DNA from 2 places in the Plantactinospora sp. DSM 117369 genome. Region 2 is predicted to be linked to the other one. Evidence: riboswitches for the same ligand, from Rfam matches in the RefSeq annotation. Region 2 holds a riboswitch; the other holds the start of a gene.

Region 1 (15,361 bases), 2.8 Mb from region 2:
GTCCTCTTTGAAGAGACTGGTCTCGGTGACCTCGTCGGCGTCGATTTCCAGAATCTCGCAGACGATCTCCTTGACCTGCTCGCGGTCGATGTCGGTGCTGGTGGTCGGGGTCGTGCTGGTCATGTCGCCTCCAGAAACGGATCGGTTGAGTGAATATCTCGATGGCTACCTCTGGCCGGCGGCGCCGTGCGCCTCTTAGCCCGATACCGTTTGCCGCCTCCGCCGTCTGGCGGCACCATCGGATCGCGGTACTGTCCCGAGTCTGTGAGCCGCGACTATATTTCTCCTATATGGCGACGGGCGGTCCGCCATATCCGGTCCGACCGCCGGATTTCCGACTAGCGCGGTCGCCGGCCCACCCGGATGGCAGGGTGGGGGCATGGCGGTCGACATCGTCTACGAGACGCACGCGATGACCACCGACAACGAGGCCGGGCTGGCCACCGGCTGGCAGCCCGGCCAGCTCTCCGAGTACGGCCGGCAAGAGGCCCACGAGTTGGGTGAGCGGCGCCGCGACGACGGGCTGCGCGTCGTCTTCTGCTCCGACCTGGCCCGCGCGGTGGAGACCGTGGAGATCGCGTTTCCGTTGCGGAAGCTGCCGGTGCACCAGGACTCCCGGCTCCGCGAGTGCGACTACGGCGAGCTGACCGGCCGCCCGGTGGCCGAGCTTGCCCCGCTGCGCCTCCGGCACCTGGACGAGCCCTTTCCGGGCGGGCAGAGCTACCGGCAGGTGGTGGAGCAGACCCGGAACTTCCTCCGGGACCTGGCCGCCGCCTGGGACGGGTCCCGGGTGTTGATCGTGGCGCACTCGGCGAACCGGTGGGCCCTCGACCACCTGCTGCACGGGGCCCCGCTCGCCGACCTGGTCGCCGCGCCGTTCGAGTGGCGCCCGGGCTGGACGTACCGGCTGCCGTCGCGCTGGGGCGCCGACCGCCGCCCGCCGGCCCGGTCGCAACCCGGGCAGCCCACCCCGGAACACTGAACCTTTTCCACCTGGACCGCGCGGCACTCACGCACCGCGTCCGACCTTGGGTCCGCCGGACCGCAAGGGGAGGTTGAGAAAGGTCCACCGGTAGCCGGTGCCGGGAGGGACGGTGTCGTCGCCGTCCCGCCTCGCCCGGCTGGTCGGGCCCCCGGACCGGAGCATCGGTAACTCGCGGGCGGTCGCCGCCCGGGCCTGCCTATTCTTGGCGACGACATGCAGACGCCACCGCCCGCCCCTGCCGTACCCGCCGCCGACCTTCCCGCGCTCCGGGCCCGGCTGCCGGAGTTGATGTTCCGCGACCAGCGCCGGATCCAGCGCCGGATGGAAGGGCTGGCCAAGATCCGTGATCTCGGGCGGCGGCAGGCGGCCACCGCCGAGATCGCCGCCGAGATCGGTACCGCGGAGCAGCGGCTCGCCCGCCGCCGGGCCGCCGTACCGGTGATCACCTATCCCGCCGGACTGCCGGTCAGCGACCGCAAGGACGACCTGCTCGCCGCGATCCGGGACCACCAGGTGGTGATCGTGGCCGGCGAGACCGGCTCCGGCAAGACCACCCAGCTACCCAAGATCTGCCTGGAACTGGGTCGGGGCATCCGGGGGCTGATCGGGCACACCCAGCCGCGCCGGCTGGCCGCGCGTACCGTGGCGGACCGGATCGCCGACGAGCTCGGCACCGAACTGGGCGGGGTGGTCGGCTACAAGGTCCGCTTCACCGACCAGGTCGGCGACGGCACCCTGGTCAAGCTGATGACCGACGGCATCCTGCTCGCCGAGCTCCAGCAGGACCGGATGCTCCGGCAGTACGACACGCTGATCATCGACGAGGCGCACGAGCGCAGCCTCAACATCGACTTCATCCTCGGCTACCTTCGGCAACTACTGCCGTGTCGGCCCGACCTGAAGGTGATCATCACCTCGGCGACCATCGACCCGGAGCGGTTCGCCCGGCACTTCGCCGCAGGCGGCGAGCCGGCGCCGGTACTGGAGGTCTCCGGCCGGACCTATCCGGTCGAGACCCGCTACCGGCCGCTGGTCGAGCTGGGCGACAGCGAGGACCCGGACGACGACGGGGACACCGTACGGGACCAGATCCAGGCGATCGGCGACGCGGTGCAGGAGTTGGCCGCCGAGGGTCCCGGGGACGTCCTGGTCTTCCTCAGCGGCGAACGGGAGATCCGGGACACCGCCGACGCGCTGGGCAAACTCGTGCAGAATCGCCCCGCCCTGCGGGACACCGAGATCCTGCCGCTCTTCGCCCGGCTCTCCACCGCCGAGCAGCACCGGGTCTTCCAGCCGCACCGGGGCCGCCGGGTCGTACTGGCCACCAACGTCGCCGAGACCTCACTCACGGTCCCCGGCATCAAGTACGTGGTGGATCCCGGCACCGCCCGGATCTCCCGGTACAGCCACCGGCTCAAGGTGCAGCGGTTGCCGATCGAGCCGGTCTCCCAGGCGTCGGCCAACCAGCGCAAGGGGCGCTGCGGGCGTACCTCGGACGGGATCTGCATCCGGCTCTACGACGAGCCGGACTTCCTGTCCCGGCCCGAGTTCACCGACCCGGAGATCCTGCGTACCAATCTCGCCTCGGTCATCCTCCAGATGACCGCGATCGGGCTGGGCGACATCGCCGCGTTCCCGTTCATCGACCCGCCGGACAAGCGCAACATCGCCGACGGGGTCAACCTGCTGCGCGAGCTGGGCGCGCTGGAGGAGACCGGCGAGGAGACCGGGCACCGGCTCACCCCGCTGGGCCGGCGGCTGGCACAGCTCCCGGTCGACCCCCGGCTGGCCCGGATGGTGCTGGAGGGCGAGCGCAACGGCTGCGCCACCGAGGTGTCGGTGATCGCGGCCGCGCTCTCCATCCAGGATCCCCGGGAGCGGCCCGCCGACAAGCAGGCCCAGGCCGACCAGGCGCACGCCCGGTTCACCGACAAGGAGTCGGACTTCGCCGCCCTGCTCAACCTCTGGCGATATCTCCAGGAGCGGCAGCGCGAGCTGTCGTCCAGCGGGTTCCGCCGGATGTGCAAGGCCGAATACCTCAACTACCTGCGGGTCCGGGAGTGGCAGGACATCCACTCCCAACTCCGCCAGGTGTTGCGGACCACCGGCGGCGGGCCGCCCGACGGCCGCCCGGGGCGGGGCGGGCGCGGCGCGGGCCCGACCACCGACGGGGCCGCAACCGGCGGTCGCGCCGGCACCGACCGGGCCACGACCGGACCGGGTACGCCGACCGCGACCGGCGGGGCCGGTGACACCGCGCCGGACGGGTTCGACAGCGACCGGATCCACCAGTCGCTGCTCGCCGGGCTGCTCTCGCACGTCGGGCTGAAGGAGGCGCAGAAGAACGAGTACCTGGGTGCCCGGGGGGCCAAGTTCGCCCTCTTCCCCGGCTCGGCGCTGTTCCGCAAGCCGCCGCGCTGGGTGATGGCCGCCGAGCTGGTCGAGACGTCCCGGCTCTGGGGCCGGGTCGCCGCCCGGATCGAGCCGGAGTGGGTCGAGGCGCTCGCCCAGCACCTGGTGAAGCGCAGCTACAGCGAGCCGCACTGGGAGAAGAAGCAGGCCGCGGTGATGGCCTTCGAGAAGGTCACCCTCTACGGCATCCCGCTGGTCAGCGGCCGGAAGGTCAACTTCGGCCGGATCGACCCGGCGCTGAGCCGGGAACTGTTCATCCGGCACGCGCTGGTCGAGGGCGACTGGCAGACCCACCACAAGTTCTTCCACGACAACCGGGCCCTGCTCGACGAGGTCGAGGAGCTGGAGCACCGGGCCCGGCGCCGGGACATCCTGGTCGACGACGAGACCCTGTACGCCTTCTACGACCAGCGGATCCCCGCCGAGGTGGTCTCCGGCCGGCACTTCGACGCCTGGTGGAAGAAGACCCGCCGGGACCGGCCCGACCTGCTCACCTTCGACCGGCAGATGCTGGTCAACGAGGGTCGGGGCGGGGTGGACGCGGCGGACTACCCGGACGAGTGGCACTCGGACGGGGTGGCGCTGCCGTTGACGTACCGGTTCGAGCCGGGGACGGCGACCGACGGGGTGACGGTGGACATCCCGCTGCCGATGCTCAACCAGGTCGACGCGGAGAGCTTCGACTGGCAGGTGCCGGGACTCCGCGAGGAGCTGGTGGTGGCGCTGATCCGGTCGCTACCGAAGGCCGTACGCCGCAACTTCGTCCCGGTGCCGGACTACGCCCGGGCGGTGCTGGCCTCGATCACACCCGGCCGGGAGCCGCTGCTCGACGCGCTGACCCGGGAGCTGCGCCGGATGACCGGGGTGACCGTGCCGCGCGACGCCTGGGACACCGAGCGGCTGCCGGCACACCTGCGCCCCACCTTCCGGGTGGTCGGCGAGGAGCGGCAGACCGTCGCCGAGGGCAAGGACCTGCCGGCGCTGCAACGGCAGCTCACCACCCAGGTACGCCGGATGGTGGCCGCCGCCGCGCCGGACGTCGAACGCTCCGGCCTGCGGGAGTGGAGCATCGGCACGCTGCCGCGCTCGATCGAGCAGGACCGGGCCGGCTACCTGGTCACCGCCTATCCGGCGCTGACCGACGAGGGCGACAGCGTCGGCGTACGGGTCTTCGAGACCGAGGCCGAGCAGCGCCGGCAGATGTGGGCCGGCACCCGACGGCTGCTCCGGCTGACCCTCGGCTCGCCGCAGAAGTTCGTCTCCGGACGGCTCTCCAACGAGGCGAAGCTGGCCCTGAGCCGCAACCCGCACCGCAACGTGCAGGACCTGCTCGACGACGCCGCCGACGCGGCGGTGGACAAGCTGATCGCCGATGCCGGCGGGCCGGCCTGGGACGCCGAGGGTTTCGCCGCGCTACGCGACCGGGTCCGCTCGGAGCTGGTCGACACCACGTTCGAGGTCGTCGACCGGGTACGCCGGGTGCTGGCCACCGCCTACGCCGTGGAACAGCGGCTGGCCCGGACCAACAACCTGACCATGGTGGCGGCGCTGGCCGACATCCGCGCCCAGCTCTCCGGGCTGGTGCACCGGGGCTTCGTCACCGAGACCGGCTACGCCCGGCTGGCCGACCTGCCGCGCTATCTGACCGCGATCGAGCGACGCCTTGACCGGCTGCCGCAGAACCCGCAGCGGGACCGCGACCAGCAGGCCCGGATCGCCCAGGTGCAGCAGGAATACCAGGAGATGCTCGACGCGTTGCCACCGGCCCGCCGGGGCGACGACGCGGTACGGCAGATCCGCTGGATGATCGAGGAACTCCGGGTGAACGTCTTCGCCCAGGCGCTCGGTACGCCGTACCCGATCTCGGAACAGCGGATCTACCGGGCGATGGACGTGGCCGAGGCGGGCTGAGCCGGGAACGGTAAGGAACATGTCAAGATTGACGGGCCCGAATCGGTCCACGTAGGCTGACCAGGTCGGCGGCGGCAGTTTTCCCGTTTACTCAAGTCCGGGAGCGCCCGTATGAGACGCCACCGCACGACCGTCCTCGCCCTGCTCGCGATCGTGACCCTGCTGCTGGGCATGGCACCCGTCCCCGCCTCGGCAGCGGCCCGGTTCCGGGTCCTGGTCTTCTCCAAGACCACGAACTACTACCACGACTCGATCCCGGCCGGCATCGCCGCGATCGAGCGGCTCGGCGCCGAGCACGACTTCGAGGTCGAGGCGACCACCGACGCCGGGGCGTTCACCGACGCCAACCTCGGCCGGTTCGACGTACTCGTCTTCAACAACACCAACTCCACCCCGGAGTCCGGCGACCTGCTCGACGCCGCGCAGCGGAGCGCGTTGCAGAACTTCGTCCGGGCCGGCGGTGGCTGGGTCGGCCTGCACGCCGCCTCGGCCAGTGAACGCGACTGGGCCTGGTACGAGGGTCTGGTCGGCACGATCTTCGACTTCCATCCCGACTTCTCCTCGACCGGCGGCACGTACCCGGGCCGGGTCAAGGTGCTGGACGGGGCGCATCCGTCCACGAAGGACCTGCCGGAGCTGTGGGAGCGCGGCGAGGAGTGGTACAACTGGCGCACCAACCCGACCGGCCGGGTGCACACGCTCGCCCAGATCAAGGTCCGGGACGGCATCCCCGGGCTGGACGAGGGGCACGACCACGCGTACTCGTGGTGCCAGCACTACGACGGCGGCCGGTCCTGGTTCACCGCTGGCGGGCACGCCAGCTCCGCCTTTGCCGAACCGGCCTTCCTGGCCCACCTGCGCGGCGGCATCGAGTGGGCGGCCGGGGCGGTGCCCGGCGACTGCGGGGCCACCCGGACCGGCAACTTCCAGCGGGTACCGCTGGTCAGCGCGGACCTGGCCGACCCGTTCGAGCTGGCCGTGGCGCCGGACCGGCGGGTCTTCTACATCCAGCGGACCGGCGCGGTGAAGGTGATCGACCAGGAGACCCTGGCCGTCCGCACGCTTATCGACTTCGCCTACACCCCGACCCAGACCAGCCAGTCCGACGGGCTGCTCGGGATGACCCTGGACAACGACTTCGGCACCAACAACTGGATCTATCTGCTCTGGTCGGACAAGACCGCCAACCAGCTCAACCTGTCCCGGTTCACGGTCGCGGACGACGCGATCGCGATGAGCAGCGAGAAGCGGCTGCTGACCATCCCCACCTACCGGGGCGAGGGGCGGGCCAACTCGCACATGGGCGGGTCGCTGACCATGGACCGGCACGGCAACCTCTACGCCGGGATCGGCGACAACACCGACCCCTTCGAGTCCAGCGGCTACACCCCGATCGACGAGCGGGCCGGCCGGCGGGCCTGGGACGCGCAGGCGACCGCCGGGAACACCAACGACCTGCGGGGCAAGATCCTGCGCATCACCCCCCGCCCCGACGGCACGTACGCGGTGCCGGCCGGCAACCTCTTCGCCCCGGGTACCGCCCGGACGCGGCCGGAGATCTTCGCCATGGGGATGCGCAACCCGTTCCGGATCACCGTCGACCCGCTGACCGACGCGCTGCTGGTCGCCGACTACGGGCCGGACGCCCGGGCCGCCGACCCGAACCGGGGTCCGGAGGGAACGGTCGAGTTCAACCGGATCACCAGCGCCGGCAACTACGGCTGGCCGTACTGCACCGGTGACAACGTGCCGTTCAACGACTACAACTTCGCGACCTCGACCCCGGGGCCCAAGTTCGACTGCGGTGCGCTGGTCAACAACTCCCCCAACAACACCGGGCTGACCAACCTGCCGGCGGCCCGCTCGGCCCTGGTCTGGTACGCCTACTCCGCCTCGGCCCGCTTCCCCGAGCTGGGTACCGGCGGTGGCGGCCCGATGAGCGGCCCGGTCTACGACTTCGACCCGGCCAACCCGAGGCCGACGAAGTTCCCGGAGTACTACGAGGGCAAGTGGATCGTCTACGAGCTGACCCGGCAGTGGTGGAAGACCCTGTCGACGCACGACACCGCGCAGACCTTCACCGACCCGAGGTTCGGGCCGACCCGGGTCGGCGACCTCCAGTCGATCAACGGGATCTTCGCGGACATGAGCTGGATCCAGCCCTTCGAGGCGGAGTTCGGCCCGGACGGCTCGCTCTACGTGATCGACTTCGGTGTCGGCAGCGGCAGCGGCCGGGGCGGCAGCAACGAGGGGGCCGGGATCTACCGGATCGACTACGTGGCGAACGGCCGCCCGCCGGTGGCGAAGCTGACCGTGGACCGGGACAACGGCCCGGGGCCGCTGACGGTCCGGTTCTCCAGCGCCGGCTCGGCCTCCGGTGACGGCTCGCCGATCACGTACGCCTGGGATCTCGACGGCGACGGTGACACCGACTCGACGGCGGCGAACCCGACGCACACGTACGCCGACCGGGGCCGGTTCACCGCCCGACTGACGGTGAGCAGCGCGGGTGGGCACAGTTCGGTGGCGACCGTGCAGATCACGGTCGGCAACACCCGGCCGACGGTCGCACTGAACGTGCCGAACGGCGGCTTCTTCGACTTCGGCGACCAGATCCCGTACGCGGTCACCGTCACCGACCCGGAGGAGAGCACCGTCGACTGCGCCCGGGTGGTCACCCAGACCCAACTCGGGCACGACAGCCACAGCCACCCGATGGACAACTACCTCGGCTGCTCCGGCTCGCTCGGCACCGAGCCGGCCGGCGGCGACGGGCACGGCCCGGGCCAGAACCTCTACACGGTGCTGACCGCCCAGTACACCGACGGCGGCGGCCCCGGCGGGGTGCCGGCGCTGGTCGGCTCGGTCCGGCACGAATTGCAGACCAAGAGCAAGGAGGCGGAGCACTTCGACGCCTCGAACGGGATCCAGGTGCTGGACCGGGCGACCGCCCGGGCCGGGCGGCGGGTCGGCGACGTCGACCACGGCGAGTGGATCAGCTTCGGCCCGGTGAACCTGACCGGGATCGGCTCGGTCACCGCCGGGGTCAGCTCGGGCAGCGGCGGCGGCAGCATCGAGTTCCGGGCCGGCTCGCCGACCGGGCAACTGCTCGGCACGATGCCGGTCGGCAGCACCGGCGGCTGGGACAACGTGGTCTCCCCGACGGTCAACCTGGCCAACCCGGGCGGGACCTTCACCCTCTATCTGGTCTTCACCAACCCGGCGCAGACCGGTGGCACCCCCGACCTGCTCTCGCTGGACTGGTTGCGGTTCAACGGGGCGGGTGTGAAGCGGGAGACCGGCGGCAGCGTCTCGGTCACCGCCACCCCACGGACCGGGACCGCGCCGCTGTCGGTGGCGCTCACCGGTACGGCCACCGCGGCGGCCGGGCGGACGATCACCGACCGCGCCTGGGACTTCGGCGACAACACTCCGGTCGTGCACGGCGCGTCGGCGACCCACGCGTACGCCCGGCCGGGCACCTACACCGCCCGGCTGACCGTCACCGACAGCGCCGGGGCGACCATGTCGAGTCACCTTACGATTACGGTCAGTTGACGGATCACCGGGTGGGCCGTGCGGTGGCGGCCCACCCGGACCCGGATGTCCTCCCTCGGCACTAACAGGTGGCGAGCACCACAGCCATCCCGGCCCTGACCAGTTGGAACGTCGGGGCCCCGGTTGAGTAGGCTGATCACCGGCCATCCAGAGCGACCGAGAGACCTGGCTCGTCGACGTCGCAGCAACCCCCCACGTGGGTGCGGGTGCTACCGCCAGGACCGATGGAGGTTTCGCAGTGCGCAGCATCCAAGCCGGGCGGGCGAGCCGGCTGCATGTCACCTGGCACCGGTGGCGTCGACACGTCGACCTCTGCCGGACCAGCACCATGCTCTGTCGGGCCTCGGCGCTCTGTCGGGCCTCAGCCTGACCTGTCGGGCCTCAGCCTGACCCGTCGGGCCTCAGCCCGACCCGTCGGGCCTCAGCCTGACCGCGACCGCCGGTCGGCGGCATCCGACCATCTCGTCAGCACCCCCTGAGCGACGTCGTCCTGCACTGCTCGTGACCTGACCGGTCGGGGCAGTTGTCGGCCCATCGTCGCCGGATATTTCCTGGAGTTTCAGTACAATGCGGATCAATACTCTCGCCACCCGTCTCCTCTCCGGAGTCGCCGCCGTCGCGCTGTTCGGCGCGGTCGCCGCGTGCGGCGGCTCCTCCTCCGGCGACGCCGCCGACAACCCGTACGACCTGCTGCAACCCGGCACCCTGCGGGTCGGCACGCTCACCGACGCCCCGCCGAACGTCTACCTGAAGGACGGGAAGTTCACCGGCTTCGACAACGACCTGATGACCGCCGTCGCCGGCAGGCTGGGCCTCAAGGTGGAGTTCGTCGGCACCGAGTTCTCCGCGCTGCTCGCCCAGGTCAACAACCACAAGTTCGACGCCGGCTCGTCGTCGATCACCATCACCGAGGCGCGGAAGAAGACAGTCGACTTCACCAACGGGTACGACTTCGGCTACTTCGGACTCGACGTACCGGCCGGCTCGCCGATCAGGAGCTTCGGCGAGCTGAAGGGCAAGCGGGTGGTCGTGGTGCAGGGCACCGTACAGGACGACTACGCCACCAAGGAGGGCCTGGACCCGGTCCGGGTACCCGATTACAACGGCGCGATCAACCAGCTCAAGGCGAAGACCGCCGACGCCTGGATCGCGCCCGCCGAGATCGGCGAGAAGTCCGCACAGGAGAGTGGCGGCAAGATCGTACTGGCCGAGAAGCAGCTCAGCTCGGCGCCGACCGCGTTCGCGGTGGCCAAGGGCGCCGACCCGCTGCGCGAGGCGCTGGACAAAGCCCTCGACCAGGTGATCGAGGACGGCACCTGGACCCGCCTCCAGGAGCGGTACTACCCGGGGCGGCCGGTGCCGGCCAGCTTCAAGCCGGGCAGCGGCACGGTGACGTACCCGCCGGTCAAGGCCGGGCCGACGAGCCCGGCCGCCACCCCGGCGAGCTGACCCGGCCAGCACCGCAGACAGCCGTCGGCCGGTCGCACCGCGTGGTCGGCCGACGGCTCCGGACCCCGAGACAGGTGAGGCCATGGAGACCCTGGCGACATTGTGGGAGACCTTCTTCGACCTGGAGTCGATGCGCGAGGCACTGCCCGAGATGCTCACGGTCGGGCTGCCCAACACGCTGCTGCTGGCGCTGCTCTCGGCCATCCTGGGGACGCTGCTCGGCATGCTGCTGGCGATGGCCGGGCTGGCCCGGACCCGCTGGCTGCGCTGGCCGGCCCGGATCTACACCGACGTGTTCCGGGGGCTGCCGGCCGCCGTCACCATCCTGCTGATCGGGGTCGGGCTGGCGCCCCTCGGGCTCGCCTGGTGGGGTCCCAACCCGTATCCGCTGGGCATCCTGGCGCTGTCGCTGATCGCGGCGGCGTACATCGGGGAGATCTTCCGGTCCGGCATCCAGAGCGTGGAGGCCAGCCAACTGGAGGCGACCCGGGCCCTGGGCCTGTCGCACGGCGCCGCCATGCGCCTGGTGATCATCCCGCAGGGCGTACGCCGGGTCCTGCCGGCCTGGGTCAACCAGCTCATCGCACTGATCAAGGACTCCAGCCTGGTCTACTTCCTCGGCCTGGTGGCCAGCCAGCGGGAACTGTTCCGGATCGGCCAGGACTACGCGGCGAACACCGGCAACGAGTCCGCGTTGCTGCTCGCCGGGCTGTTCTACCTGGTCATCACCGTGCCGCTGACCCACCTGGTGAACTGGGTCGACCGGCGGCTGCGCGAGGGCCGGGCCGGTGGCCCGGAATCCGACTCCGACGATCCGGTGGCGCTGGCCGGCGAGACCGCGCTACCAACCGGTGGAAGGGAAACCCGGCATGCCTGAGTCTCTCCGTCCGACCGCATCCATCCGGTCGGCGTCGGCCGTCGGGGCCACACCGCCCGTCGGTTCGCCGACTCCGGCCGGCTCGACCGGGGACGGGACCGGTCCCGGGTACGAGTCGGTGAGCGTCGCGACCCGGGACGTACACCTCTCGTTCGGCCGGCACCAGGTGCTGCGCGGCATCGACCTGGAGATCGGCCGGGGCGAGACCGCCTGCGTCATCGGCCCGTCCGGGTCCGGGAAGTCCACCCTGCTGCGGGTCGTCAACCGGCTGCTGGAGCCGGACCGGGGCGACGTACTGCTGGACGGCGTGAGCGTGCTCGACCAGGACCCGGACGCGCTGCGCCAGCGGATCGGCATGGTCTTCCAGCAGTTCAACCTCTTCCCGCACATGACGGTGCTGCGCAACGTCACGCTCGCACTCCGGCAGCTCAAGAAGCTCTCCCGGGACGAGGCCACCGAGCTGGCGCTGCGCCAGCTCGACCTGGTCGGACTGCGGCACAAGGCCGACGTCCGACCCGGCCGGCTCTCCGGCGGCCAGCAGCAGCGGGTGGCCATCGCCCGGGCACTGGCGATGTCGCCCCGGGTGATGCTCTTCGACGAGGCGACCTCGGCGCTCGACCCCGAACTCGTCAAGGGCGTGCTCTCGCTGATGGCGGAGCTGGCCGGCCAGGGCATGACGATGCTGGTCGTCACCCACGAGATGGGCTTCGCCCGGCAGGTCGCCGACCAGGTCGTCTTCCTCGACCGGGGCCGGGTGGTCGAGGCGGGCCCGCCTGCGCAGCTCTTCGAGGATCCGCGGAGCGCTCGGCTCGGGCAGTTCCTCTCCCAGGTGCTGTGACCCGGTCAGCCGCCCGAACGGCCCCGGTCAGCCGCGCGGCCTGACCGGCAGTGCCGACAGGCCACGGAGCAGCAGGCTGGACCGCCAGCCGATCTCCTCCGGCAGCGCCGCGAGGCGCATGTCGGGAAACCGGCGGGCCAGGGCGCCGAAGGCGATCTGCCCCTCCAGCCGGGCCAGCGGTGCACCGAGGCAGTAGTGGATGCCGTGCCCGAAGGCGAGGTTGGGGATGGGTGGCCGGTCGAGGTCCAGCCGGTCCGGCTCGGGGAACCGGTCCGGGTCCCGGTTCGCGGACAGCAGGGCCACCAGCACCGACGCGCCCTCGGGGATGGTCCGGCCGCCCAGCTCGACCGGCTCGATCGCGGTCCGGAACGAAGCGTTCTGCACCGGGCCCTCGTAGCGCAACACCTCCTCGATCGTCCCGGGCAGCAGCTCCGGCTCGGCCACCACCCGGGCCCACCGCTCCGGCTCGGCCAACAGCAACAGCATGCCGTTGCCGATCAGGTTGACCGTGGTCTCGTGCCCGGCGATCAGGAACAGGTAGACCATCGAGACGAGTTCGTCGTCGGTGAGCCGGTCGCCCTGCTCGTGCACGGCGATCAGCGCGGAGAGCAGGTCGTCGGCCGGGCACTCGCGCTTGGCCGCCAGCAGCGTACGGATGTAACCGACGATCGCGGTCAGCGCGGGTGGCAGCCCGGCCGGGTTCATCGGGCCGGTGACGATCGCGTCCGTCCAGCTCCGGAAGTCGGCCTGGTCCTCGGCCGGTACCCCGAGCAGTTCGCAGATCACCTGGATCGGCAGCGGGAAGGCGAAGCGATCGATCAGGTCCACCTGCTCGGCGTCGGCGATGCCGTCCAGCAACTGCTCGGCCAGCTCCTCGATCCGGGGGCGCAGCGCGGCCACCCGACGTGCGGTGAACGCCCCGGAGACCAGCCGACGCAGCCGGGTGTGGTCGGGCGGGTTCTGCGCCAGCATGTGCCGGCCCACCGCCCGGGCCACGTCGTCCGGGAGCATGCCCCGATAGCTGAACCCGCCGGCCGAGGTGGTCTTGGCCAGCCGGGGGTCGCTCAGCGCCCGCTGGGCGTCCTCGTAGCGGGTGACGACCCAGGCGGTGGCGCCAGTCGGCAGTTCGACCTCCACGACGGGGCTGTCCCGGCGGAGTTCGGCGAGCACCCGGTGCAGATCGGCGGTGGATCCGAACGGATTGGCAACGGCGGTCGACATCGTCTCCCCCATCCGACGAGTGGACGCCCGGCAGCCGGAGCGGATCCGGGCTACCTCCTATGCTGCCACCGTCGGCGCCGTGCACAGGGCCCCGCCGCCGGCCAATCTCCGGCCCGAGCGGGCTACGATCTTGTGCATGGCGCTGCTGCACCGGGCCCAACTACATCCCGGCAAACTCGAACTCCTGGCGGACTGGCTGCCCGGCCGGCGCTGGTACCAGGGGTCTGCCCCCGCCCACGTCGTCCGCGTCGCGAGCTTCCGGTTCGACGACCCGGACGGAGCGGTCGGGATCGAGACCATGCTCGTCAGGTCCGGTGACGGGCCGGTGCACCAGGTTCCGCTCAGCTACCGCGCCGGACCCCTGCCCGGCGGCGACGACTGGCTGATCGGCACCGCCGAGCACTCGGTGCTCGGCCGCCGCTGGGTGTACGACGCCTGCGGCGACCCGGTCTATGCCAGCGCACTGGCCGGCGCGATCGTCACCGGCGGCGGTCAGGCGGAGGAGTTCTTCGAGGTCGACGGGGTACGCGAGGGCCGCGAGCCGAGCATGACCGTGACCGGCAGCGGCACCCCTGGCAGCACCGTGCCGTCGGTGCACGTCATCCGTCGGGTGGTCGAGGACGACGGGCACACGACCATCGTCACGGACGCCGTGGAACTCGCCGTCGCCCGCCGCCCCGGAGCCGGGGATGACGTGCTGACCGGCGTCACGCCGATCGGCGCCACACTGACCGCCACCTGGCCCGGCCAGCCGACCCCACTGCCGCTGGCCTACGCCGTCCCGCGCTGAGCCCGGGCCGCCGAGCCGGTCGTGGCGGGACCTTCGGTGGCCCCAGTCCGGCCCTGCCCTCCGGGCTGTGCAACTCTGCACGGGCGGCGAAGCCGAGCGCCGACGTCGACCGTTCGGCTGCGGGCCGAGCGTCGCCACGCGCCCCCGGACGGCTGAACCTTTTTCAACCTCCCCTTGCGGTCCGGTGGACCGCGAGGTCGAACGCGGGGCGCGAGCGCCCCGCGGTTCAGGTTGAAAAAGGTTCACTGTGGTGGGAGCGGGAAGTAGTCGCGGAGCTTCGCGATCCGGCCGTCGCGGATCCGGAAGATCTGCACCAGGGACATGGTCGTCCGCTGCCCGGTCGGCCCGACGAGGGCGGTGTCGATCTCGACGACGAAGACGTCGGGATCGGCGGTGTCGTGCAGTACGTACCCGGACTCCGCCATGTCGACCGTACCCTGGTAGGCCGGCTCCCGGTGGTACGCGCCCATGCCGGCCCGGATCGCCTCCCGGCCGGCCAGCCGGCGCGGCAGCGGATGACCCTCCGGCACCAGCGGTGCCTCGTATTCACCGTCGTCGGTGAAGAGGGCGGCGGTCGCCTCGGGGTCCCGGCTGATCGCACCGGCGTAGACGTACCGTTCGAAGAGTTCCCGGTGGGTGAGGGTCACTCTCCCCAGCCTACCGACCGTCGTCCGGCCCGGGCGCCCACGACCATCTCCCCGCACCGCCCCGCCAGGAGGAGAGTGGGCTGTGCGGACCGCTCGACGTCAAGCGGCCCAACTGCCCAGCTATTTATACGCATCCCTGCCTTTCGCCGACCTTTCAGTGCTCTTACACCAAGATCGCCGGAAACATCCTCGGCGAGACGTCCTCTCCGCGATCAGCGCGGTCGGCTGTCGGCTACGTCGTGTCACCGGCGTGCGCGACACTTCCGCTGGTACGCCGGACTGCGCTGGTTGTCGTTTGATCGTTACGGTCGAGGCGATGGCCATGCGGCCGGAGTCGGAAGGGGTGGACGGTGGAGGGCCGGGATGAGCTGATCGGTGGGTTGGTGGAGGAGATGCCGCGCTACATCTCCGCCGCGGTGCGATTTCAGGTTGCGGTCGCTCATCAGCTCGACCTGTCGGTTTCCGATGTGCACGGGCTGGCCGCACTGCTGGAGACCGGACCGGCCGGGGTCAGGCGGCTGGCCGATCTGATGGGAATGACCACGAGTGCGGTGACCCGCCTCGTGGACCGGCTCGAACGTGCCGGATACGTGCGGCGGGAGCCGGATCCGGCGGACCGTCGGCGGGTCGTGATCCATGTGGTCCCGGAGCAGGTCGCGCGGGTCGCCGGGTA
Region 2 (15,361 bases):
ACGAGGAACCGCCAGATCTTCTCGCCGTCCCGGAGGAAGAAGAAGGTGGCGAAGAGCACCAGCAGCGCCCCGGTGAGCAACTCGGCCACGGTCGCGGCGGTGGAGACCGCCCCGCTGGTCAACGCCTGAGTGTTCTCGTTGATCCACTGCTCGCCCTGCTCGATGTACGAGTTGAGCTGGTTGTCCGACAGGTGCAGCGGACCGGTCTTCAGCCACTCCTGGATCTGCCGGATGCCGCTGGTGGCGTTGCGGCTCAGGTCCGGTACGCCCTGGATGAACTCGTTGACCACCAGGGTGAGCGTGCCGACCACGGCGGCCAGGCCAGCGACCAGCACCACCGCGGTGGCCAGGGACCGCGGGAAGCGGGCCCGCAGCAGCAGGCTGACCAGCGGGGCCAGCAGGGCGGAGAGCAACAGGGCGATCGCCAACGGAATGATCACGATCCGGATCGTGCCGACCACCCGCAGCAGCGCCCAGGCGACGAGACCGATCACGATCAGTCGCCACGACCAGGCGGCGGCGATCCGCAGCGCGTGCGGTACGTCCGCGTCGTCCCGGCTCGACGTCGACGGGTGCAGGTCGGCGACCGGTTCACCCCCGGCCGGCGTCGACGCGGGCGCCGGCTCGGGCGCGGCCGCCGGACGGCTCCGCACCGGACCGGCTCCCCCGGACGAGCCCGACGACCGCCCGGACGCATACGCGTTACGGATCCTTGCTCGTAGCTGCTCGAAACGGCGCAAGCGCACCTCCCACGGCGGAATCGGCCTTCCTACGGTAGCCGCACCAGCACGGGCCGGCACGGTGCGGCCGGCGGGGTGACGGCCACCAACCTGCCTGGTGGCGGCACACGGTACCGTTCCGGTCGTGACCGCCGAGGAAAACAACGACAACGGCCTGCCCATCCGCCTGCTGCACGACAGGGTGCTGGTCCGGGCGGACGGCGGCGAGGGCGAGCGCCGCTCGACCGCCGGCATCGTCATCCCGGCGACCGCCTCGATGGGGCGGCGGCTGGCCTGGGCGACCGCGGTGGGTGTCGGTCCGAACGTGCGCTCCATCGTCTCCGGTGACCGGGTGCTCTTCGACCCCGACGACCGGTCCGAGGTCGAACTGCACGGCCGGGAGTACGTCCTGCTCCGCGAGCGCGACGTGCATGCGGTGGCCGCCCGGCGGGTGGAGACCGACTCCACCGGCCTCTACCTGTGACGCGCCGTTCCGCCCGCGCCCACTGACGACCGACCCGCTCAGTGAACCTTTTCAACCTCCCCTTGCGGTCCGACGGACCGCAAGGTCGGACGCGGTGCCCGAGCGCCGCGCGGTTCAGGTTGAAAAAGGTTCAGTGTCCCGGCGAGGCGGACCCGCTCAGCGCCGGTACGGGTCCGGCCAGGACCCGACCGGCCCGGGGCCGAGTGCGGGTGCGGGTGGCCCGCCGTACGGGCCCGGTGTGCCGGGGTAAGGGGATGGCGGCCCGCCGTATCCCGAGGGTGGATAGCCGGGGCCGACCGGAGCCAGCGGGCGCGGCGGCGCCACCAGGACCACCGGGATCGGCACCACCGGCTCGGCCGGAGCCGGCAGGCTCCGGCGGGAGCCGTCCGGGAACGACAGGTGGTATCGGGAGCCGTCCCAGATGCCGGCCGGTGCCTGCGGATCGCGCCCCACGAAGACCTTGCGGGCGGCCTGGATCGCGTCGAGCAGCCGGCGTTCCTCGGCGAGCCGCCCGGCGAGCCGCTCCGGCCGGCGCTCCAGCCCGCGCACCAGCCCGTCGCGGAGCAGGGCGAGCCGGGTCGCCGAGATCTGGAACGCCCGCATCGCCTTGACCCCCTCGTCACCGGCGATCCGCCGGGCCCAGCGCCGGGCCGCGTGCCGCCGGCCGAGGGTGCCGAGCGCGGCCAGCTCGGGCGGGGTGAGCCACCCCGTCGACACGTAGTCGGGGAGCCGGCGTTGGGTGAGCCGCCCCTCCCAGCTACGGACCCAGACGGCCAGGCCGACCACGCCCAGGAAGATCGGCACCATCAGTCCGAGGTAGCTGTAGAGCAGGATCAGCGGCTCCCCGGTGAGCTGGGTGAGGGTCGCGGCCAGGTTCCAGGCGCCGTGCAGCATCATCGCCAGCAGCAGGCCGGCGAGCGGGGCGAGGATCCGGATCGGGCGGCTGGCCGACCGGACGGCGATGCCGAGCCCGATCCCGGTCATCGAGGTGAAGAGCGGGTGCGCGAAGCCGCTGATCAGGACCCGCAGGATGAAGATGCCGAAGACGTTCTGCGCACCGGTGGCCGGGCCGTACTGGTCGACGCCTTCGGCATAGCCGTGCAGGCCGAAGTAGAGGATGTTCTCGACCATGGCGAAACCGACCGCTGACAGGCCACAGTAGACGATGCCGTCGGTGATCCCGGACCACTTGCGGCGCTGGTAGAGCAGGAGCAGGAGCGGCCCGAGCGCCTTGGTCAGCTCCTCGATGAAGGGCGCGACCAGCACCCCGACCACCGGGAGGGGCAGTTCCAGGGTGTCGGCCGCGAAGGTGTTGGTCCGCAGTGCGGCGAAGGTGGAGACCGCCGCGCCCCAGCCCAGGCAGAAGGCGAGATACTTGACCGGCTCCGGGTCGTACCGGTCGAGCCAGAGGAAGCAGGCGACCAGCACCGGCACCGGCAGCGCCGCCGCGGCCAGCCCGATCAGCGGCGGCGTGACCCCGGCCGGCGACACCAGCTCCCAGGCCATCAGCACCGCGCAGACGACGATGAGCGTGATCGCCCCGATCACCGTCAGCAGACGGGCCAGGCTCCGCCGCTCGGACGTCGCCGCCACCTCCGGCACGGTGCCCTGCGCCACCTCCGGCGCGGTGCCGGCCGGCTGCGGGAATTGCTGCGCCGGGGCGGGCGGCCACGGCGGAGTCGGCGACGGCGGCTGGGGCGCCGCCGCACCGGGCGGGGTGTCGGCCATGTGATCAGCGTAGTTCCTCCGGACAGCCGGGCCGGACCACATCCGGCCCGGCTATGCTTCCTGGCAGGTCACGAGTGCCAGCGTCCAAGCCCCGGCTTGCTGGCCGGCAACCCTCGTCGAGGTTCGCGGTGGGGTGCCCCGGGTGATGACCGGGCTCGGTGCACGTCCGCACCGGGCAAGCGCGGACCCCGTTCCCGCCCGACTCCGGGGTCCCTGGACACCGGAGGTATGCCCGATGAGCACCAGCCTCGTTTCCGTCCCCGCCCGGCCGACCGGCGCGGCCACGCCAGCCACGCCGACCGCGCCGGCAACGCCGGGCGTCACAGCGGCCGGGGTCGCCGCGACCGGACCGCTCGGGGTGCTCGGGGTGCCGGGACAGGTCAACCTCGACTACGCCGCCACCGCGCCGTGCGCGCGGGCCGCCGCCGACGCGGTGGCCGAACTGCTGCCCTGGTACGGCAGCGTGCACCGGGGCGCCGGGGCGCTCTCCCGGCGCAGCACGCTGGCGTACGAGCGGGCCCGGCAGGATGTCGGCGACTTCCTCGGGGTACGCGCGGGCGACCACGTCGTCTTCACCCGCAACACCACGGACGCGCTCAACCTGCTGGCCCGGGCCCTGCCGCCCGGCGCCCGGGTGGTGACCTTCGCGGCCGAGCACCACGCCAACCTGCTGCCCTGGCCCGCCGGTACGGTCCGGCTGCCGGTGCCCGGCTCGGCCGGGGACGCCGTCCGGGCGGTCGACGCGGCGCTGCGGGAACTGCGTCGGGGCAGCGGCGGCGGCGCACCGATCCTGGTCACGGTGACCGGGGCCAGCAACGTCACCGGCGAGTGCTGGCCGGTCGCCGAACTGGCCCGGGTCGCCCACCGGCACGGCGCGCGGATCGCGCTGGACGCCGCCCAGCTCGCCCCGCACGCCGAACTGGACATCACCGCCCTGGCGGTCGACTACGTGGCCGTTTCCGGACACAAGCTGTACGCGCCGTTCGGGATCGGCGTACTGGCCGGACGGGCCGACTGGCTGGACGCCGCCCCGCCGTACCTGGCCGGTGGCGGGGCGACTCTCGGGGTCGGGGCGGCCACCCATGACGTGCGCTGGGCCGACGGGCCCGGCCGGCACGAGGCCGGCACCCCCAACCTGCTCGGCGCGGTGGCGCTGGCCGCGGTCTGCGCCGCCCTGTCCGAGGCGGACCGCGACGCGCTGTACGCACACGAGCAGGCCCTGCTCACCCGGCTGCGGTCCGGGCTCGCCGCCCTGCCGGACGTGGTCGAACTGCGTACCTTCGACGCGGACGCGCCCCGGGTCGGCATCGTGTCGTTCGTGGTCGCCGGCCGGGACTCGGCGACGGTCGCGGCCGACCTCGCCCAGCACTGGCAGATCGGGCTGCGGGACGGGCTGTTCTGTGCGCATCCGCTGGCCCGGCGGCTGCTCGCCGAGGCGGCGACCCGGAGCGGGCGGCGCGACCTGCCGCCGACCGCACTGCGCGCGAGCATCGGGCTGGGCAGCACCGCCGCGCAGGTCGACCGGCTGCTCACCGCCCTGTCCGCCATCCGCTGAGCTACCGTGCGGGGCCCGCCTCCGAGGAGGGGGTGTCGGAGGGCCGGTCCGAGGCTCTGGTCCCGGGCTGCCGGGCGGCCTCCGCGGCGGCCTCGCCGGCATGCCCGCCCGCCGCCCGGCGGACGAGCTGGTTCGCCTCCAGCCGCTCGATGCCGGTGGCCCGGAGCAGGTCACTGCCGGTGGTACGCACCTGTGCGATCACCACGCTGCCGGAGAACCCGACGCCCTCGGCGTACGCCCGACCGGCCTGGCCGATCGCCTGCAACGCCTGCTCCCGGGCTGCCTCCGGGCGTACCCCGAGCCCGAGGTCCTTGCGCAGCAGCCGTACCGCCTCGGCGAGCAGCGCCACCGCGTTCGACATCTCCTCCGGGATCGGCTCATCGTCCTCCAGCGCGGTGACCGCCCGCCGGATCAGGGTCCCGCTGTTGTGCACGGCGTGCTCGATGTACTCGGAACTCTCCACGTACTGGGTCAGCGCTCCCCGGCGGTGCCAGCGCACCGGTGACAGGATCGACGTCTCCCGGCCGCCCTCCAGCGCCTCCTCGAAGCCCTGGAGGTGCCGCTCCACCTCGCGCAGCCGGTCCAGCGCGGCCTGCGCCCGGGGCGCGTCCCGGGACTTGATCGCCTCCGCCGTCTCGGAGAGTTCCTCGGTGAGCCGGCCCAGCGCCGGCCGGGCCGCCCGGTCCACCACACGTAACGGGTTCAACGGCAGCACCAGTGCGATCACCACGAGCCCGGCGAAGCCGCCGATCAGCGCGTCGATGACCCGGGGCGACTCGATGTTGGCCTCGTGCGGCATGTCGACGGTCACGATCAGCACGGCGGTCGCCGCCGCCTGGGTCACCACCGCCGGACCGCCGCCGAGGAAGATGGTCACCACGATCGCCAGGAACACGATGACGCCGAGCTGCCAGGGCCCGGTGCCGGCGGCGAAGACCAGGGCGTCGCCGAGCCCGATGCCGACCGCCACACCGATGATCAGCTCGACGGTCCGGCGGAGCCGCTGGCCGACCGAGGAGGCGAGGGTACCGATCGCGGAGATCGGTGCGAAGACCGGCGACGGGTTGCCCAGGAACTCGTGCGAGCCGACCCAGGCCAGCGCGGCCGCCACCCCCGCCTGGAGGGCGAGCACCAGGTTGAACCGTACGGCGTGCCAGCGGTCCCGTACGGTGGCCCGGGACCGTTGTCGGAACTCCTTCGCCAGGTTGGCGATCCGCTCCCGATCGAGCTCCACGGGCGTTTTGGCCACGGTGTCCCGGACGGAGCGCATGGCGGGGACTACCCACTGACGAACCCGCCGAACCCGTCCGGAGGGCAACTGTGCCGGCCGACGGCGGTGGTCCGAGGTGTCCCCGGACGGCCGGAAACGGCCGTGGTCGGCGTACTCCCGGGCGGCTAGCCTGCCAGGCATGCCGGATCTTCTCGACGACCTGCGGGCGGCGCTCGGCGAGTCCGCCGTACTGACCGATCCCGACCTGCTCCGCGGCCACCAGCGTGACGAGGCCGACCTCTGCGTGGCCGGCATGCCGGCCGTGGTGGTCCGGCCCCGGACCACCGAGGAGGTGGTCGCGGTGGTCCGGGCGGCGGCCGCCCACCGGGTACCGGTGGTACCGCAGGGGGCCCGGACCGGACTGGCCGGTGCGGCCAACGCGGTCGACGGAGCCGTGGTGCTCTCCACGGTGTTGATGGACGAGATCCGCGAGGTCGACCCGGTGAACCGGATCGCGGTGGTCCAGCCGGGGGTGGTCAACGCCACCCTGGCCGGCGCCGTCGCCAAGCACGGCCTGCGCTATCCGCCCGACCCCGGCTCCTGGGAGTCGTCCACCATCGGCGGCAACGTGGCGACCAACGCGGGCGGGATGTGCTGCGTCAAGTACGGCGTGACGACCGAGTACATCCTCGGTCTGGAGGTGGTGCTGGCCGACGGCGAGATACTGCGCACCGGACGGCGTACCGCCAAGGGGGTCGCCGGATACGACCTGACCCGGCTCTTCGTCGGCTCGGAGGGCACCCTCGGGGTGATCACCGAGGTGACCGTCTCGCTCCGCCCGGCCGCCGAGGAGTCGCTGACCCTGGTCGCGGTCTTTCCGTCGACCACCGCCGCCGGCCGGGCGGTCGCGGAGATCTCCGCCCGGGGGCTCAGCCCGAGCCTGCTGGAGCTGCTGGACCGCACCCACCTCGGCGCGATCGAGGCGTACCGGCCGATGGGGTTGCGGACCGACGCCGAGGCGCTGCTGCTGGCCGCCGCCGACACCGGCACCCGGGCCGCCGCCGACCTCGCGGTACTGGCCGAGGTCTGCACGGCGAGCGGCGCCGACGAGGTCTTCGCCGCCACCGACGCGGAGGAGGCGGCCGCGCTGCTGGCGGCCCGTCGGCTGGCGCACCCGGCGATGGAACGGTTCGCCGCCGACAGCTATCCGGACGGCAACGGCGGGCTGGTCATCGACGACGTGGCCGTACCCCGGGACGCGCTGGCGGCGCTGCTCGACGGGGTGGCCCGGATCTCCGCCGAGTACGACGTGCCGATCGGCGTGGTCGGGCACGCCGGGGACGGCAACATGCATCCGAACATCGTGGTCGACCGGGCCGACCCGGCGAACCTGGAGCGGGGCCGGCGAGCGTTCGACGCGATCATGGAACTCGGTCTCTCGCTCGGCGGCACCTGCACCGGCGAGCACGGGGTCGGCCTGCTGAAACGGGACTGGCTGGCCCGGGAGATCGGACCGGTGGGCCTGCGGGTGCACCGGGCCGTCAAGGACGCGCTCGACCCGACCGGGCTGCTCAACCCCGGCAAGGTGCTGTGACCGCCGGGGCCGCCGTCCGGCGGCCCCGGCGACGCCCCGCGCTCCCCCGGCTTGCCGGACCGGCGGCACACGGAACCGGTCAGCCGGGCAACTCCACCCCGTCGAGGCCGGCGCCGGCGCCCCGGTCGAAGGCGAAACCGCGGACGTCCGGCGCCCCCAGCCGGGCGGCGTCGGCGGTGGCGTCGTCCGGCATCCGCTGGGACTGCCGTTCCGCCTGCACCCGGGCGAGGTAGTGCTCGATCTCGCGGGCCCGGACCGGGGCGTCCCAGCCGAGCACCCGGCCCATGATCTCGGCTGCCTGCTCGGCCGACTCGACGCCCCGGTGCGGCGTCTCGAACGAGATCCGGGTACGCCGGGTCAGCACGTCGTCGAGGTGCAGCGCCCCCTCGGCCCGGGCCGCGTACGCCACCTCGGCGGCGAGGTATTCCGGGGCTCCGGCCAGCGGGGAGCCGAGCAGCGGGTCGGCGTCGACCATGTCCAGCAGGTGGGTGGTGAGGTTGCCGTACCGCTCCAGCAGGTGTTCGACCACCCCGGCCGGTACGCCGTGCCGGCGGGCCAGGTCGGCCCGGTCCCGCCACAGCGCGGCGTAGCCGTCGGCGCCGAGCAGCGGCAGGTCGGCGGTGCGGGACGGGCGTACCCCGCCGAGCCGGCGGGCGGCCCGGTCGACCACGTCGGCGGCCATCACCCGGTACGTCGTGTATTTGCCGCCGGCCACCAGCAGCAGCCCGAGCATCGGCTCGTAGACCGCGTGCTCCCGGGAGAGCTTGGAGGTCGAGTCTGCCTCGCCGCTGAGCAGTGGGCGCAGCCCGGCGTAGACGCCCTCGATGTCGGCGGTGGTGAGCGGCCGGTCCAGCACGGTGTTGACCTGGTCGAGCAGGTAGTCGATGTCCCGGGCCGAGGCCGCCGGATGGGCCCGGTCGAGCCGCCAGTCGGTGTCGGTGGTGCCGATGATCCAGTGCCCGCCCCACGGGATCACGAAGAGCACCGAGGTCGGGGTACGCAGGATCAGCCCGGCCTCGCCGGTGATCGCCGAGCGGGGCACCACCAGGTGCACCCCCTTGGAGGCGCGGACCCGCAGGCCGCGCCGCACCCCGACGTCACCGAGCAGTTCGGACATGTCGTCGCTCCACACCCCGGTGGCGGCGATGACGGTGCGGGCGCGTACCTCGAACTCGGCGTCCGGGGAGCCGGGCGGTGCCTCCATGTCCCGGACCCGTACCCCGGTCACCTCGCGGGCCTGCCGGGTCAGGCCGACGACGCGGGCGCTGGTCACCATCGCCGCGCCGAGGCTGGCCGCGGTGCGGGCCAGGGTGACCACCAGGCGGGCGTCGTCGACCTGCCCGTCGTAGTAGCGGATGGCCCCGGCGATGGCGTCGGCGCGCAGGCTGGGGAAGGTCCGCCGGGCTCCCTCGCGGGTGAGGTGCCGGTGCAGCGGCATCCCCCGCCCGCCGCCGAAGATCCCGGCGAAGGCGTCGTACGCCGCGACCCCGGTGCCGTAGTAGGAGCGCCGCCAGGCCCGGCCGGCCAACCCGGCCGGGCCGGTGCCGGGCGGCAACGGGACCAGGATCGGCACCGGGCGCACCAGGTGCGGGGCGAGCCGGGTGGCGAGCAGGCCACGTTCGGTCAGCGCCTCGTGGACCAGGTGGAACTCCAGTTGCTCCAGGTAGCGCAGCCCGCCGTGGATCAGCTTGCTGGACCGGCTGGAGGTGCCGGAGGCGAAGTCGCGGGCCTCGACCAGGGCCACCTTGAGCCCCCGGGAGGCGGCGTCGAGCGCGGCGCCCGCGCCGGTCACCCCACCGCCGATGACGAGTACGTCGAACCGCTCGCTCCGGAGCCGGCGCAGGTCGGCGGCGCGGCGGGACGGGGAGAGCCGGCTGGCCGTGTTCCGGGAAAGGTTGGGGTCACGCACCTGTCCACGGTAGCCGCAGCGGCGACCGGCACGGGCTTTCCGGGTGTCACTTCGGGCGGTGTCGACGGCGGAGGATTGACAGCGGCCGTAGACTTTGCATCGCAGAGTAAAGCGCTGATGCAAAGTTGAGGAGGCGACGATGAGTTCCACCGACGAGGAACGGCCCGCCGAGATCCTGGCCGAGCTGGACCGGCTGCGCAGTCGCACCCGCACCCGGACCCACGGCGGGGCGTGGCTGCCGGCACTCGCCGTCGCCGTACTGCTGCTGGCCAGCATCGCCCTCTACCGGATGCCCTTCGGGCAGCCGACCGCGCTGCGCATCGACCATCCCTACTGGGCCGGACTCCCCGACGAGCAGCGGCACCCGGTCCTGTCGTACGCCTTCTGGTTCGTCGGCACCCCGCTGCTGGTCGCCACGGCCGCCGCCTGGTACACCCTGCGCGCCCGGCGACTCGGCCTGCGGGTCTCCTGGCCGATCTTCGCCGCTGCCGGGCTCGGGATGCTGCTGCTGCTCGCGGTCCTCGCGGCGGTACCGGAGACGGAGGCTCCGTCCGGTGCGCTGGGCGCAGCACCGGACTGGTTCTGGCCGGGGCTGTTGACCCCGCTGCTCCCGGTCGCGGTGGCCGTACTGGCACTCGCCTGGGCCGAGCGCAGCCCGGGTCTCGCCGCCGCCGGGATCTGGATCGCCCTGCTCTCGGTCTGGTTGTGCGGCACGTTCCCGCTGGGCTACCTGCCGCCCTGGGTCACCGACATCCTCGGCGGCCAGTCCGGTTCACTCGGCGGCCAACTCTCGCTCCGGCCCGGGCACTACCTTGTGCTGATGGCACTGCCGCTCGTCGTCTTCGCCGCCGTACGCGTGGCCCGCACCAGACACGTCCGCGATGCCTGACGACCGGCCGGCTCCGGCGCATCCGGCACTGGCCCTGGACGACACCGTCCACCAGCGGGTGCGCCTCGGCATCCTCACCGTGCTCAGCGAGACCCGGGAGTGCAAGTTCGCCACCCTCCGGGACGAACTGGGGTTGACCGACGGCAACCTCAACCGGCACCTGCGCATCCTCGAACAGGCCGAACTGCTCCGGGTGATCAAGGGGTACGAGGGACGCCGGCCCTGCACGTGGCTGCGGCTCACCCGGCAGGGCCGGGCCGCCCTGCGTGCCGAGGTCGCCGCGCTGGAGCAGCTGGTGAGCCGACTGCGCAACGCCACCGCCGAGCCGGAGCCGGAGAGCTGAACGCCGTCGTACCGTAGCCGGCCGAGGTCGGCGGTGGCCGGGCGGCGTCGTACTGTTCGGACATGCAGGATGGTCCGCCACCGCCGCCCGACGAACCGTCCCCGCCGTCCCCGCCCACCCCGCCGTCCCCGCCCACCCCGCCGTCCCCGCCCACCCCGCCCTGGCCGCCGGCCCCGCACCAGCCGTGGCCGGCAGTTCCGCACCAACCCTGGTCCGGCGGGCCGCACCCGCCGTGGCCGGCAGCGCGGGTCCGGCCGGTGCCGGTTGCCGGCGGCGGGGTCTGGCCGGTCGTCGCCGCCGCGCTGGTCGGAGTCTGGGCGGTCGGCGTCACCGCCGGCGGCCAGACCGTCGGCTGGCTCGTCGAGCAGGTCCTGCTCGTCTCCGGCCTGGATCGGCAGGACTGGCTGTGGCCGGTGACCGGCGTCGTGACCGCGCTGCTCGTCGGGGTACCGGCCGGACTGCTGGCCGCGCTGCCCCGCTCCCCGGCCGTCCGGGCCGCCGGCCGCGCCTGGCTGCTCGGCGCGATCGCGCTCGGCACGCTCGGGCTGCTCCGGGCGGTACCGCTCACCCTCCCGGAGGTCTATCTCGCCGGGCTGGCCGGGGTGGCCGGACTGGGCGCCCTGCTGATCCGACGCCTCGTCAGCCGACCGGAGCGGCTCCGGGCAGCGCAGGTCCGGCCGGAGCCGGCCGCGATCGGTCTGGCCGTGGCCGCCGGGCTCGCCCTGCTGCTGCCCTGGGTCTGGGTCGGCGCCCTGGGCGGCGCACTGGAGACGGTGTGCGGACTGCTCGCCTCGGCCGCGGTGGGCTGGCTGGCCGCCACCGTCCTGGATGGACGTTTCTGGGCCGGTTACGAGCGGTCCGCCCCGAGCCGCAGCGGCGGCCCGGCCCCGGGGCGCCCGGTGGGCGGGGCCCGGTTGGTCCTGGTCGGCGGGCTGGTGGCCGGAGTGACACTGGCGCTGGTCGCGGGCGGGATCGGCCAGTCCGGTGCGCAACTCGGCGCGCTGCTCGTCCTCCCGCCGGCCGGTTTCGCGCTCGCCGCCCTGCGGGTGACCTCCCGGGCCCGGTCGGCGGCCGGGGCCGGCACGCCGGAAGCCGGGCTCCGGCCGGTCGGCTCCGCCCCGGTCGGTTGGCTGGTCGGCATCGCCGCCGCCGGGCCGCTGACCCTGGTCGATCCGGAGGAGATCACGCTGCTGCTCTCCACCGCCCGGGACGTGCCGTTCTGGGCGGCCATCGCCGCCGCCGGCTCGCTCGCCATCGCGGTGCTGCTCGGCATCGGGTACGGCGTCGGCCTCGGTCGCCCCGGCGCAGCCACCCCGCGCCGCCCGGTCGCCGCAGCCGTGTCCGGAGTCCTGCTGCTCGCCACCGGCGCGGTGTACGTCGGGCTCGGCTCCCCGGGCTGGCACGGCGAACGGCTCTTCGTGGTGCTCAGGGAGCAGGCGGACCTGACCGGGGTGGTGGCGCAGACCGGCCCGGCCGGTCGGCAGGCCCGGGGTCGGGAGGTGTACCGCCGACTGGTCGAGACCGCCGAACGGTCCCAGGCGGACCTGCGCCGGGAACTGGACCGTCTGCACCTGGACTACACCCCGTACTACCTGGTCAACGCGGTCGAGGTGGACGGCGGCGCGGCGGTGCGGGCCTGGCTGTCCCGGCGGGCGGACGTCGACCAGGTACTGGTCAGCCAGCGGTTGCGCCCGCTGCCGGCCAGCGGGTCGCCGAGCCGTGGTGCCGAGCCGGCACCGGCCGTACCGAGCTGGAACCTCGGCCTCGTCGGCGCGGACCGGGTCTGGTCACAGCTCGGCGTCACTGGCTCGGGCATCGTGGTGGGTGGTTCGGATTCCGGTGTGGACGGCCGGCACCCGGCGCTCTCCGCCGGTTTCCGGGGCGGTGACGACTCCTGGTACGACCCGTGGAACGGCTCCCGCTCCCCCACCGACCTGGGCGGCCATGGTACGCACACCCTGGCCACCGCCGTCGGCCACCAGCGGGTCGGAGTGGCGCCCGGAGCGGAGTGGGTCGGCTGCGTGAACCTCGACCGGAACCTGGGCAACCCCGCGCGCTACCTCGACTGCCTCCAGTTCATGCTGGCGCCGTTCCCGCCCGGTGCCGACCCGTTCACCGGCGGCCGCCCGGACCGGGCACCCCAGGTACTCAGCAACTCGTGGGGCTGCCCGGCGATCGAGGGCTGCGCCCGGGACACCCTCCAGCCGGCCACCTCGGCGCTCGCGGCGGCCGGGATCTTCTTCGTCGCCGCCGCCGGCAACACCGGCTCGTTCTGCGGCTCGGTCGACGACCCGCCCGCACCGTACCCGGACGTCTTCACCGTCGGCGCCGTGGACCGGCAGCGCCGGGTCACCTCCTTCTCCAGCCGTGGCCCGGCGCCCGGCGGGTTGCCCAAACCGGACCTGGTCGCGCCCGGCGCCGACGTCCTCTCGGCACTGCCCGGTGGCGGGTACGGCACGCTGAGCGGCACCTCGATGGCGGCCCCGCACCTGGCTGGGGTGGTCGCGTTGATGTGGTCGGCCAACCCGGCGCTGGTCGGCGACCTGGAGACGACCCGGCGCATCCTGCTCGACACCGCCACCCCGGCCGAGCCGACGTTCCAGTCGCGGCAGGACACCGACACCTGTGGCTCGGAACGGAACATCACCGGTGCCGGGCTGGTCGACGCGTACGCGGCGGTCCAGGCCGCCCGACAACTCGGCCAGCCGAACCGGTAGCCGGCGCCCGGTCCCTGGCCCGGCCCGGCCGAACCGGGCCGCGTCGGGTCGGCCGGGCTCGGTATGGTCGGCGACCATGAACGCCGAGCTGTCCCTGACCGAGTTGACCGACGACCAGCTACCCGCAGTGGTGGAACTCTGCCGGGCGGCGCTGGACCTGCCTGACGACTCGGCCGAGGCGGCGGAGATCGTGGCCCGGCTCCGGGACGACTCGCCGCTGCCGGGCGCCGCCGGGCCGCGGCGTACCGTCGGGGTGCTCGGCTGGCAGGACGGCGCGCTCGCCGGGGTCGCGCTCGGCTCGATGGCCGACCGGGGCCCGGACCCGACCGCCGGCCACCTCGACCTGGTCGCGGTGCACCCGGAGCGGCGACGGCGGGGCATCGGCCGCGCCCTGGTGTCGCGGCTGGAGCAGGCGCTCGCCGGGCTCGGCGCGACCCAGGTACGCATCGTCGGCAACCCGCCGCACTACGTCTGGCCCGGCATCGACGTCCGGTACACCCCGGCGGTCTGCACCGCGCTGGCGCTCGGCTACAGCCCGGAGGGGACCGCCTGGAACATGACCGCCGACCTCTCCACCGAGTCCTCTCCGGCGCTGCGCTCCACCGAGGCTGCCGAGCGGCGGCTGGCGGAGCAGGGTGTCACGGTACGCCGGGCCGAGCCGGCCGACCTGGAGATGCTGGCCGGGTTCGCCCGGTCGACCTTCGGCGGCAGTTGGGACGCCGAGCTGCTGCACTCGGTCGGCCGGCAGGGCGCCGGCTGCCACGTCGCGGTCCGTACGCCCACCGGCGGCGGGGCGCCGGAACTGCTCGGCTTCGCCGCGTACGGTTCGTCCCGGCCGAGCTGGTTCGGGCCGATGGGTACCGCGCCCGCCGCTCAGGGACTGGGGATCGGCGGTGTACTGCTCCGCCGGTGCCTACGCGACCAGCGGGCGGCCGGACACCTGCGGGCCGAGATCGGCTGGGTCGGCCCGGTGCCGTTCTATGCGGCCAGCGCCGGGGCACGGATCGAGCGGGTCTTCTTCCTCTACCGCAAGCAGCTCTAGGAGCCGCTACCGCACACCGCACCAGCAGCGGCTCGCATCGATACCGCGCCATTTACCCGTGTTATCGGTCGCCGCCTCCTACCGTTTGCGGTGGAGGAGGCAGTCATGACAAAAGATGACGAACCGGTTGACGATCTCCATTCGGTCGCCTGGGCGTCCCCGGATCTCTCCGCCCATACCCCGGTGTCCCGGCTCGATTACGGGGACGCCGAGCAGCGGGCGGAAATGGACGGGGTCGACGGCATGTCTCCCGAGGAGCCCGTGGCGCTGGTGGACGCGCCGAGGTCGACCCAGGAACCGTTCAGTCAGGCGCAGAAACGACGCAACCAGCGGCGGATGCCGACATGACGAAGGGGCGGACCGCTGACGCGGCCCGCCCCCACGACGTGGAGCCTGGACTCAGAAGTCCATGTCCCCGCCGCCCGGCGCAGCCGGGGCAGCCGGGGTCTTCTCCGGCTTGTCCGCCACCACAGCCTCGGTGGTCAGGAACAGGGCCGCGATCGACGACGCGTTCTGCAGCGCCGAACGGGTCACCTTGGCCGGGTCGATGATGCCGGCCTGGAGCAGGTCGACGTACTCACCGTTGGCCGCGTTGAGGCCGTGCCCGGCGTCCAGGTTGCGGACCTTCTCGACCACGACGCCGCCCTCAAGGCCGGCGTTGACGGCGATCTGCCGCAGCGGGGCGTCCAGCGCGATCTTGACGATCTGCGCGCCGGTCGCCTCGTCGCCGGCCAGGTCCAGCTTGTCGAAGGCGGTCTTGCCGGCCTGGACCAGCGCGACACCACCACCGGGGACGATGCCCTCCTCGACGGCGGCCTTCGCGTTGCGCACCGCGTCCTCGATGCGGTGCTTGCGCTCCTTCAGCTCGACCTCGGTGGCCGCGCCGACCTTGATCACCGCAACACCGCCGGCCAGCTTGGCCAGGCGCTCCTGCAGCTTCTCGCGGTCGTAGTCGGAGTCGCTCTTCTCGATCTCGGCACGGATCTGGTTGACCCGACCGTTGATCTGGTCGGCGTCGCCGGCACCGTCGACGATGGTGGTCTCGTCCTTGGTCACCACGACCTTGCGGGCCCGGCCCAGCATGTCGAGGCCGACGGCGTCCAGCTTGAGGCCGACCTCCTCGCTGATCGGCTGCCCGCCGGTCAGGATGGCGATGTCGCCCAGCATGGCC

Evidence for each region. A riboswitch is a leader RNA that binds a small molecule or an ion and turns the genes downstream of it on or off. The one in region 2 is predicted to bind S-adenosylmethionine.
Region 1: another riboswitch for S-adenosylmethionine. It lies ahead of ACSMXO_RS15325 (ABC transporter substrate-binding protein); the one in region 2 lies ahead of ACSMXO_RS02990 (aminotransferase class V-fold PLP-dependent enzyme).

Annotation. Positions count from the first base shown of each region.
Region 1 is NZ_CM132446.1:3,472,841-3,488,201, reverse strand. It holds gene ACSMXO_RS15345 (acyl carrier protein) at 1-123, opposite strand, end outside; gene ACSMXO_RS15340 (histidine phosphatase family protein) at 380-982, shown strand; gene hrpA (ATP-dependent RNA helicase HrpA) at 1,199-5,308, shown strand; gene ACSMXO_RS15330 (ThuA domain-containing protein) at 5,420-8,866, shown strand; SAM riboswitch class I at 9,007-9,097, shown strand; gene ACSMXO_RS15325 (ABC transporter substrate-binding protein) at 9,434-10,315, shown strand; gene ACSMXO_RS15320 (amino acid ABC transporter permease) at 10,398-11,192, shown strand; gene ACSMXO_RS15315 (amino acid ABC transporter ATP-binding protein) at 11,185-12,030, shown strand; gene ACSMXO_RS15310 (cytochrome P450 family protein) at 12,058-13,263, opposite strand; gene ACSMXO_RS15305 (CG0192-related protein) at 13,388-14,041, shown strand; gene ACSMXO_RS15300 (nuclear transport factor 2 family protein) at 14,284-14,688, opposite strand; gene ACSMXO_RS15295 (MarR family winged helix-turn-helix transcriptional regulator) at 15,039-15,361, shown strand, end outside.
Region 2 is NZ_CM132446.1:636,889-652,249, reverse strand. It holds gene ACSMXO_RS03005 (AI-2E family transporter) at 1-800, opposite strand, end outside; gene ACSMXO_RS03000 (GroES family chaperonin) at 865-1,203, shown strand; gene ACSMXO_RS02995 (PrsW family intramembrane metalloprotease) at 1,360-2,973, opposite strand; SAM riboswitch class IV at 2,998-3,119, shown strand; gene ACSMXO_RS02990 (aminotransferase class V-fold PLP-dependent enzyme) at 3,167-4,486, shown strand; gene ACSMXO_RS02985 (FUSC family protein) at 4,488-5,720, opposite strand; gene ACSMXO_RS02980 (FAD-binding oxidoreductase) at 5,896-7,290, shown strand; gene ACSMXO_RS02975 (glycerol-3-phosphate dehydrogenase/oxidase) at 7,370-9,199, opposite strand; gene ACSMXO_RS02970 (hypothetical protein) at 9,339-10,088, shown strand; gene ACSMXO_RS02965 (winged helix-turn-helix domain-containing protein) at 10,081-10,431, shown strand; gene ACSMXO_RS02960 (S8 family serine peptidase) at 10,494-13,148, shown strand; gene ACSMXO_RS02955 (GNAT family N-acetyltransferase) at 13,225-14,190, shown strand; gene ACSMXO_RS02950 (hypothetical protein) at 14,281-14,538, shown strand; gene groL (chaperonin GroEL) at 14,590-15,361, opposite strand, start outside.